Regions from separate parts of the Arthrobacter sp. StoSoilA2 genome, predicted to be linked through region 2. Evidence: predicted binding sites of a transcription regulator. Region 2 holds the regulator's gene; each other region holds the start of a gene.

Region 1 (3,273 bases), 2.0 Mb from region 2:
CCCGGACGGCGAGGTCACCCACATTGCCCGGGCGCAGGCCTTCCCTATTTCCATCGATGTGGACCAGATCCGCGAGTTGGCCGGGAGGCCGGACATCATCGAGAGGGCCAAGCAGATCCGCAAGGACCTGGGCAACCCGAAGACCATCCTTCTTGGCGTGGACCGCCTGGACTACACCAAGGGCATCGGCCACCGCCTGAAGGCCTTCGAGGAACTCCTGCGTGAGGGCAGCATCAAGGTGGAGGACGCCACCCTGATACAGGTAGCGAGCCCCAGCCGGGAACGCGTGGAGCAGTACCGGCTTCTGCGCGAAGAAATCGAGGGCACCGTCGGCCATATCAATGGCACCTACGACACCATCCAGAACACAGCAGTCCGCTACCTGCACCACAGCTACCCCGTTGAGGAAATGGTGGCGCTGTACCTCGCCGCGGACGTCATGCTGGTGACGGCGCTGCGCGACGGCATGAACCTGGTGGCCAAGGAATACGTGACGGCCCGTTCCGAGGACGACGGCGCGCTGGTCCTGAGTGAGTTCGCCGGCGCTGCCGACCAATTGAAGCAGGCGCTGCTGATCAACCCGCACGACATCGATGGCCTTAAATCGGCCATTCTCCGGGCCGTTAACCTCTCCCCCAAGGAAGCCCGCCGCCGCATGAAGCTGATGCGGAAGCAGATCCTGGACCACGACGTCGATCATTGGTCGGCGGAGTTCCTGGCCGCCCTCGAGGAGAAGGTGGTGCGCGATGACAGCTGAGCAGACGCCCCTGTCTTTGTCCCCGGAACTATTGGACGCCATCCGGCGTATCGCTGGCACGGACCAACTCCTGGTGGCCTTGGATTTCGACGGCACCCTCTCCCCAATCGTGGACCATGCTGGTGACGCCCGGCCCCTTCCGCGATCGGCTGCGGCTTTGGAAGCCCTGGCTGAACTGCCGCGCACGACGACGGCACTCATCTCCGGGCGCGCCCTGGACAGTTTGCGCCTGGTCGCCTCGCCTCCTGTGAACACGTTGCTGATTGGCAGCCACGGCGCGGAGGTATGGCTGGGCGAAGGGTCCGTGGGCCTGGAGTTGGATGATGAACAACGTGCACGGCTCGCTTCGGTACGCGACGTCCTGGCCGGCATCGTCGATATCGCGCCAGGGACGTTGCTCGAGGACAAACCCGCCGGAGTCGTCCTTCACACACGGCTTGCCGACGACGACGTTGCGGAAGATGCAGTCGAGGCCGCCATGCGGGTTCTGCGCGAACATCCTGGCGTGTACGTAAAGACGGGCAAACGCGTGCTGGAGACCTCCGTTGTCAAGGCTTCCAAGGGCGAGGCAGTGGAGTTCCTCCGTCAAGCGACCGGCGCCACGGCCATTCTGTTCGCCGGCGACGATGTGACCGATGAGGATGCCTTGGGCCGGCTGATGGGCGACGACGTCGGCATCAAGGTGGGCTTGGATTTCACCCAGGCCGAGTACCGGGTGGAAGCCCCGGTGCAGGTTGCGGAACTGCTGGAAGCACTCCTGCGGGAGCGCCGCCGAGTCACTGCGCAAGCATGAGCCCGTCACTGGAAAGCATGAGCGGGACCAACGTCACATGTGACGTTCGTAACATTTGCGCAGTAAATCCAAAAGTCTGACATACTCTTGAACGTGATGTGACGCACAGTACCGTGCGACGTCACACGATCCTCCCCGGCCAATGGCCGGGGAGTTCAACTGAAGAAAATGAACCATTCACAACGGATCGTCCGGCACGTACCTGCCGGTGAAGGGATTGATAACTGTGGCTACAGTTACTTTTGATAACGCTACGCGTCTGTACCCGGGCACAGACAAGCCCGCCGTCGACAAACTCAACATCGACATCGCAGATGGCGAATTCCTGGTCCTCGTTGGACCCTCCGGTTGCGGTAAGTCCACCTCCCTGCGCATGCTCGCAGGTCTCGAGGATGTGAACGCCGGCCGCATTCTGATCGGTGACCGCGACGTCACGGATGTTCCGCCGAAGGACCGCGACATCGCAATGGTCTTCCAGAACTACGCTCTCTACCCGCACATGACTGTTGCGGACAACATGGGCTTCGCGCTGAAGATTGCAGGCGTCTCCAAGGAAGAGCGCGCCGAGCGTGTTCGCGAAGCCGCCAAGCTTCTTGACCTCGAGCAGTACCTGGACCGCAAGCCGAAGGCACTCTCCGGTGGTCAGCGCCAGCGTGTTGCCATGGGCCGTGCAATCGTCCGTAATCCCCAGGTCTTCCTCATGGACGAGCCCCTTTCCAACCTTGACGCCAAGCTCCGTGTCCAGACCCGTACGCAGATCGCGTCCCTGACCCGCCGCCTCGGCGTCACCACGGTTTACGTGACGCACGACCAAGTCGAGGCAATGACCATGGGTGACCGCGTCGCAGTCCTCAAGGACGGCCTGCTCCAGCAGGTTGACACCCCGCGCAACCTTTACGACCGCCCGCAGAACGTCTTCGTTGCAGGCTTCATCGGCTCCCCCGCCATGAACCTGCTGGAACTGCCGGTCGTCGACGGCGGCGTCCAGTTCGGTGGCACGGTTTACCCGGTCAAGCGCGACGTCCTCGAAGAGGCACACGGACAGACGGTTACTGTTGGTTCACGTCCGGAAGACCTCGAGACGGTCGGCAACGGCGAAGGCCTTCAGGTTGAGGTTGACGTCGTCGAAGAACTCGGCGCCGATGCCTATGTCTACGGCCACACCATCCTGGATGGCAAGAGCCACGACATCGTTGCCCGCGTTGACGGCCGCCGCCCCCCGATGAAGGGCGAGTCCATCTTCGTTCGTCCGCAGTCCGGCCACGTGCACCTGTTCGACACCAAGACAGGCCTGCGCCTGGGCGACTAATCCCCACCGGCACCCTAACCTCGCTCCGCTTCGGCCAGGGAACCCTGCCGGCGTGGGCCCAGCCACCAGAAGTATCCGCACTGTGACAGCGGCCCGACCCCTTCCGGTCGGGCCGCTCTCGCGTTAACCTTTCCGCAGAAAGAACGGCATGAACACCACGGACAACCTGATCCCCCGGCCCGTACACGTCGCGCCATCGGACGGTCAGGGCTTCACGCTTGCCCCTACGGCCCGGATCGCGGCAAGCGAGGCAGCCGTCCCGGTCGCGGAGCAGCTGGCGGTGCTGCTTCGCCGCGGCACAGGTTTCGCTCTTCCCGTCGTCGGGACAGCCGACGCCGGAGACATCGCCCTGGAGTTCGTGGAAACGCTCGACGGCGGTCCGGAAGCTTATCAGCTGACTGTCACCGATGCCGG
Region 2 (3,273 bases):
GTGGAAACGCGTTGGGATGTGAGAGCGGAACGGTGGAAACGCGTTGGGATGTGAGAGCGGAACAGCTAGCGGGGACCACGGAACTTTGAGAACCCACGCCACAATCCGTAAATGGCTCCGCCGACGGTTGCGGCCTTAAGTCCTAGGGTTGCTGCACGGCGTCCGGAGCGGAAGTCGTATACAGGCCAGTTGTTGTCGCGGGCATGCCGGCGCAGCTTGGAGTCGGGGTTGATCACCACGGGGTGACCCACCATAGTCAGCAGCGGGATGTCATTGGCAGAGTCGCTGTAAGCCCAGCAGTGTTCCAAGTCCAAGCCTTCTTGATCAGCTATGAGTTGGACGGCGATGGCCTTGGCCGGCCCGTGCAGGATGTCACCCACAAGCTTGCCGGTATACATTCCGTCATGGACCTCGCCCACGGTCCCCAGCGCGCCCGTCAGTCCGAGCCTTGTGGAGATGACTGTGGCAACCTCAATGGGGGTGGCCGTCACTAACCACACCCGTCGGCCTACACGAAGGTGCTGCTCCGCGAGTGCCTTGGTTCCGGGCCAGATCCGTGACTCGATCATTTCGTCATAGACTTCTTCGCCGAGGGCTTTGATGTCCTCCACGGTTATCCCGGCAGCCAGAGTCAGGGCCGAGTCGCGCACCGCATGGACGTCGTCCATATTCTCGCCACGCATGACAAATTTGAACTGCTTCCACGCGAAGCCAGCCGCCTGGGACAGGGTGAATGCCTTGCGTTCGTACATCTTGCGGGCCACGTGGAAGAGGCTCGCGCCCTTCATCAAGGTGTTGTCGACGTCGAAGAAAGCGGCTTCGCCGGTGTGCTGTGGCACCTTGGCGTCGGCGACCACGGCGGCGTTCTTCTCGTCGGGCATGCCTTGAGTCTAGTCAATCGCCCGGCCCCGGCGTTGAGGGCGCACGGTGGGCGACCGCCGGGGTGGATGTGAGAGAGGGATGGCCGGGGAGGGGGTGGATGTGAGAGAGCGTTGGGGCGGTTACCGTTGTGTCATGGCTATTCCCGACGTCGTCCTCCTCACCAAAGCTGACTGCCACCTGTGCACGGAGGCACGTGCCGCCGTCGAGCGCGTTACCTCGGCACTGGGCATCCAGTGGACCGAGCAGGCAATCGACGGAAAGGCAGAACTGCAGGAGCGTTACGCGGAGGAAATTCCAGTGGTGCTGGTGGATGGGGTCCAGCGCGACTTTTGGAAGATCGACGAGCAGCGCTTGACACGTACATTGAAAAAAGTTCTCGAAGGCTGAGGACCACGGGACTCTGTTACCCGGAAGTACCGGCTTTTGTTGAGTCCGCCCAAGGGCCATAGAGTGGAACAACAAGCGACGCAATGGAGAAAACCGTGACTGCGCTGGAACCGTCCCCGGGGGCAACAAGCGGGGACAACGAACCTGCCGCCAAGCAGATCCCGCCCGCGGCTGTGGCCCGGATGACTCTCTATTTGCGCGCGCTCAACTCGCTCCTGGCAGAAGGCGTGGAACGTGTGTCATCGGACGCGTTGGCCGAGGCTTCAGGCGTCAGCTCCTCCACGCTCCGCAAGGACCTCTCCTACGTGGGCTCGTACGGGACCCGCGGGGTGGGCTACGAAGTCCAGTACCTGAGCCGTCACATTGCTGCAGCCCTGGGCCTGACGCACGACTGGAAGGTCGCAATTGTCGGTGCCGGTAACCTCGGCAAGGCGCTGGCGCGGTATGGCGGCTTCGAGTCCCGGGGATTCGACGTCGTGGCTATCTTCGACGCAGACCCCATGGTGATCGGCAACGAGGTGGGTTGGTTGCGGGTCAGCGATTCAGCGGAACTTGAACGTGTCCTGGAACGCACCCACACCAACATGGTGGTGCTGGCATTGCCCGCCACAGTGGCCCAGGAAGTCTGTGATCGCGTCATCGCTGCCGGAATCCGGAGCATCCTGAGCTTTGCTCCGGTTCTCCTGCAGGTTCCGCCGCACGTGAACCTCCGCAAGGTGGATATGGCCACCGAGCTGCAGATCCTGGCGTACCACGCACAACGGGCGCAGACACCGGGTCAGGCTGTCTAGCCTTTCCGGGTCCGCGCCCGCTGTGGAACGAACTGCCGTGGTTTAGCGGCCGTACGGGTTCTGGTAAGGGTTGGCGAAAGGCTGCGGCTTACGGAAATAGGGAGCCGACGCCGGCAGGTACAGCAGGACGATTGCGGCCACTCCCAGCAGGATCACCAAGAGCTGCAGGATGCCATACGTAGCACCGAACTGGAACAGTCCGGCGAGGCCGAGGACGGAGATCGCCGCGAAGACGGTGCCCAGGATCCTGGCCCAGTTCTTGCCCTTGCGGACCGGGAATGCAACCAAGGCGTAGAGGCCCAGGGACACGATGGCCCCAATGATGGCGGCAACGACGATACCGCCACGCATGCCTTCCAGGGAGCCTTCCGGGAATTCAGTGCCCTGCTGTGCAGCCTGCTGGATCATCGAGTTGATGAAGGCATCCGAGCCGGTGGTGGCCAGGATCAGCGAGCTGATGGCGGACAGGATGCCCGCTGCGATGATCATCCAGAAGGAGATGTTGACCAGCGGGGGAACCGTAGCAGGCCCTGGCTGCTGGCTGGGCCAGTTGGTGTCCTGCCCGTATTGCGGGGCCTGCTGACCGTAGGGAGACGGCTGCTGGCCGTACGGCGACTGCTGGCCAAACTGCGGCGACTGCTGACCAAACTGGGGAGCCTGCTGACCATATTGGGGAGCCGGGGGTTGGCCATATTGGGGAGCAGCCGGGGACTGCTGACCGTACTGCGGAGCGCTCGGCTGCTGACCATATTGGGGAGTCTGCTGGCCGTACTGCGGTGCCGACGGCTGACCGTACTGTGGCATGGATGGCTGGCCCGGCTGCTCAGGCTTGTTGGCGTCGCCCTTGTTATCACCTGTGTTGGGATCGCCCGGTTTGGCGTCCCCGGCGTTGGACGGCGGGTATGGAGGGTTGCTCATGGCATTCCTTTGCTTGTTCGACTGCTGGTACGGCTGCCGGGATCAGCAAAAAGACCCTGCCCCCAGCCTGGTTCTGCTTCCACCGTACCTCCGGGGTCCGGTGCTGCGGTTGATCACACGCAGGAATTTCCTGCTTCAGATGAAATCATCACGATGGCGTACGCCTTCATGATGAAGGCCGTGGTGGTCGAATGGACCACCACGGCCTTGTGCACCTGTCAGGGCGGCTTGGATGAGCGCCCGACGGCGGTACTTCAGGCAGGTTAGACGGCGCCCTTTACTGCCTTGAACCACA
Region 3 (3,273 bases), 980 kb from region 2:
AGAAGACCATAGCCAAGCGCGGCGTCGGTGCCGCCAGGCTCTTCCACGGTAAATCGGAAGGTTCAGGGATGATGCTCAGCCCCGGCGACCTCGCTGAAGTCAAGGCTGCGGCTGACGACGACATCGTCTTTTGCCCTGATTCCGGATGCATCCTGGTCCGTTCGGCCGAGTGGAACTGACCTAGCCGAGCGGAACTGACCTAACTGCCCAGAATGATATTGAGGGCATGCGGCTTGCGGGCCGTCCCGGGAACAAGTTCCGCTGCCCAGACTTCCTTGGCGGCCTTCAGCAGTTGATCGGGCGTGGCAGCGGCCTTGCCGCGCCTGGTCAGCAGATGCCTGGCAAACTCGCCACGGGTGTGTTTGGCGAAGTGGCTGACCACCGTGCGCTTGCCGTTTGCCTCGTTGAATACATTCACCGTGACGGTCTGCGCTGCCGGGGGAGCCCACGCAGCTGCATACGTGCTGGAACGGCAATCAACCAGCAGCTCTCCTTCAGCCCGTTTGGCGAGGGCCGCATTCAGGTTCGGCTTCCAGAAGGAGGCGAGGCGTCCGACGTCGGGCAGTGCGGTTCCCATGGACAGCCGGTAAGCCGGCACCTGGTCACCAAAACCGATAACGCCCCACAGTGCCGAAACCACCAAAATCGTTTCGGTTGCCTTGCGTCGTTGGGCCGGCGTCATGGACTTGAAGCCGAGCGCGTCATACAGGACTCCTGAGTAGACCTGATGGGCCGGGGCCGCCGGTTCCGCGTGCAGCCGGGTATTACGTTCGACGTCGTCCTTCAGCGAGGCACCTACGCCCAGCAGTGCCAGCGCGTCCTCGTGGGCGCTGACGGTGCCCAACGATTCCAGGACCTTCGCGCGGTACGGGTTCAGCTCCGGAAAGCTGAGCGACTCCCATTCGACGGCGGGACCTTTGACGGCGGGGGTCTTGCCTTCGGAAGGCGGCAGCAGAATCAGCACCAGACGATATTACCGGGGACCGGGGCAACCCTCGACGCCGGTAGACTGTACGGCGGATGGGTTGACCAGGCGGTCGCGCGTCACGCAAGTGGCTCGAGGAACGTCCGGGCTCCGCAGAGCAGGGTGGTGGGTAACGCCCACTCGGGGTAACCCGCAGGCCAGTGCCACAGAAAACAGACCGCCTGCGCGTGCTGATGCTTGCATCAACATGCGGCAGGTAAGGGTGAAACGGTGGTGTAAGAGACCACCAGCTCCCTGGGTGACCGGGGAGGCTAGGTAAACCCCACCCGGAGCAAGGCCAGACAGGGCACGTTTGAGGGCTGCTCGCCCGAGTGTCCGGGTAGGCTGCTGGAGGGCGCCGGCAACGGCGTTCGTAGATGGATGGCCGCCACTCCTTTGCCGGCAACGGCAAGGGATGACAGAACCCGGCGTATCGGTCAACCCATCCACATATTTGCCACTGAGGTCCCAGGCATGTGATGTCCATTGTGACTGCCATGTGAGTGATTTCACGCCCCCGGGCGCCCAAGAGGGCGCCCTTCCGCCTTAGACTTGTTATGAACGTAGATGTTCTGCCGCCGGGACTGCGTTCGCAGCCGGCGGTCTTTTCTTTGCAATCGTTCAAGGCGCTGTGGGTGGACCGAAGCCCGTCCAGTGCTCGTGCCGCAGGATTACTCCGGGCGGCCGCCATCTGCATACGAGGACGTATGTGGTTGACCCAAGGAAGGTAGTTCTGTGAGCCAGACGTCAGATTCTTGTCTTGATAAGTGGATGGGCCGGGAGGCTCTCGCCGAGGCCATGATTCCGGTGATCGGCCGGTTGTACCGGGAAAACAACGTGGTCACGAGCATCCACGGCCGGAGCCTGATCAACAAGTCGACCATGAACATCCTGAAGGCCCACCGCTTTGCGCGCCGGATGAGCAACACCGAGCTCCTGCTCGAAGAAACCGCACCCCTGTTGAACGCTCTTGCCGAGCTGGAACTCGGTGCGGCTGCAATCGACATTGCCCGTCTCACGGAGAAGTTCCGCGTCGAGGGCCACGGCACCTCGTTGGATGACTTCCTGCGGGCCGAGCTCGCGGAAATCGTCGGAAAGCGTGGCGCTGATGACCGCACCAGCACCGACGTCGTGCTGTACGGCTTTGGGCGCATCGGCCGCCTCCTGGCCCGCATCCTGATTGAAAAGGCCGGTGGCGGGCATGGCCTGCGGCTGCGTGCCATCGTTGTCCGCAAGGGCGCCGAGAACGACCTCGTCAAGCGTGCCAGCCTCCTGCGCCGCGACTCCGTACATGGTTCCTTTGAGGGAACTATCCGCGTGGACGAAGAAGCAAACACCATCACCGCCAACGGCGTTCAGGTCCAGGTCATCTACTCCGACAACCCCGCAACCGTGGACTACACCGCCTACGGCATCAAGGATGCCCTCGTAGTGGACAACACCGGGCGTTGGCGCGATGCGGAAGGCCTGTCCCAGCACCTGCAAAGCAAGGGTGTTTCGCGCGTCCTGCTGACGGCTCCGGGCAAGGGCGACCTGAAGAACATCGTCCACGGAATCAACCAGTCCGACATTTCCGATGACGACAAGATCGTCACGGCCGCGTCGTGCACGACCAACGCCATTACCCCGGTACTGAAGGCCATCAACGACAAATTCGGTATCATCCACGGCCACGTTGAGACGGTGCACTCGTTCACGAACGACCAAAACCTGATCGACAACTTCCACAAGGGAGATCGCCGCGGCCGCTCGGCAGCACTGAACATGGTCATCACGGAGACAGGGGCAGCCAAGGCTGTTGCCAAGGCGCTTCCGGAACTTCAGGGCAAGCTCACCGGTAACGCCATCCGCGTACCTACCCCGGATGTTTCCATGGCGATCCTGAACCTCAACCTCGCCAAGGGCACCACACGCGATGAGGTCAACGACTACCTCCGCGAAATGTCGCTGCACTCACCGTTGCGCAAGCAGATCGACTACATCGACTCCCCGGACGTTGTCTCCACCGACTTCGTTGGGTCCCGCCGCGCAGGCATCGTTGATGGTCTGGCCACTATTTCCAATGACAAGAACCTCGTGCTCTACGTTTGGTACGACAACGAATTCGGCTACTCCTGCCAGGTTGTCCGTGTCATGGAGGAAATGGCCGGCGTCAACCCGCCGTCCTTCCCTGCCCGCGACATCGTGGCGCCTATTGCAGTGCTTGAGGCAGCGAACGCCTAAGCCGGGAAGTATTCACGGGTTTCCCGGCTGTGTTACTGGTATCAGCCGGGAAACCTGACCAAAATGGGTTTATGGAAAATGAATCG

What was found. Region 2 encodes Rex, which represses fermentation and respiration genes when NADH is low (regulators of the CRP and FNR family bind a similar motif). Its sites were predicted from a motif close to CTTGTGAANNNNTTCACAAG; they were not measured.
Region 1: a site for Rex is predicted at 1,587-1,606, ahead of ugpC (sn-glycerol-3-phosphate ABC transporter ATP-binding protein UgpC). Genes of this name have one in related genera too.
Region 3: a site for Rex is predicted at 1,461-1,480, ahead of LDN82_RS13410 (glyceraldehyde-3-phosphate dehydrogenase). Genes of this name have one in related genera too.

The regions. Positions count from the first base shown of each region.
Region 1 covers NZ_AP024643.1:976,671-979,943, reverse strand. The annotation lists gene LDN82_RS04620 (trehalose-6-phosphate synthase) at 1-757, shown strand, start outside; gene otsB (trehalose-phosphatase) at 747-1,550, shown strand; gene ugpC (sn-glycerol-3-phosphate ABC transporter ATP-binding protein UgpC) at 1,777-2,859, shown strand; gene LDN82_RS04605 (beta-N-acetylhexosaminidase) at 3,008-3,273, shown strand, end outside.
Region 2 covers NZ_AP024643.1:3,936,686-3,939,958, reverse strand. The annotation lists gene LDN82_RS17890 (HAD-IB family hydrolase) at 66-881, opposite strand; gene LDN82_RS17885 (glutaredoxin family protein) at 1,015-1,269, shown strand; gene LDN82_RS17880 (redox-sensing transcriptional repressor Rex) at 1,353-2,060, shown strand; gene LDN82_RS17875 (hypothetical protein) at 2,103-2,978, opposite strand; gene LDN82_RS17870 (hypothetical protein) at 3,242-3,273, opposite strand, start outside.
Region 3 covers NZ_AP024643.1:2,955,678-2,958,950, reverse strand. The annotation lists gene LDN82_RS13425 (C4-type zinc ribbon domain-containing protein) at 1-179, shown strand, start outside; gene LDN82_RS13420 (peroxide stress protein YaaA) at 200-964, opposite strand; RNA gene rnpB (RNase P RNA component class A) at 1,022-1,413, shown strand; gene LDN82_RS13410 (glyceraldehyde-3-phosphate dehydrogenase) at 1,736-3,187, shown strand; gene LDN82_RS13405 (hypothetical protein) at 3,259-3,273, shown strand, end outside.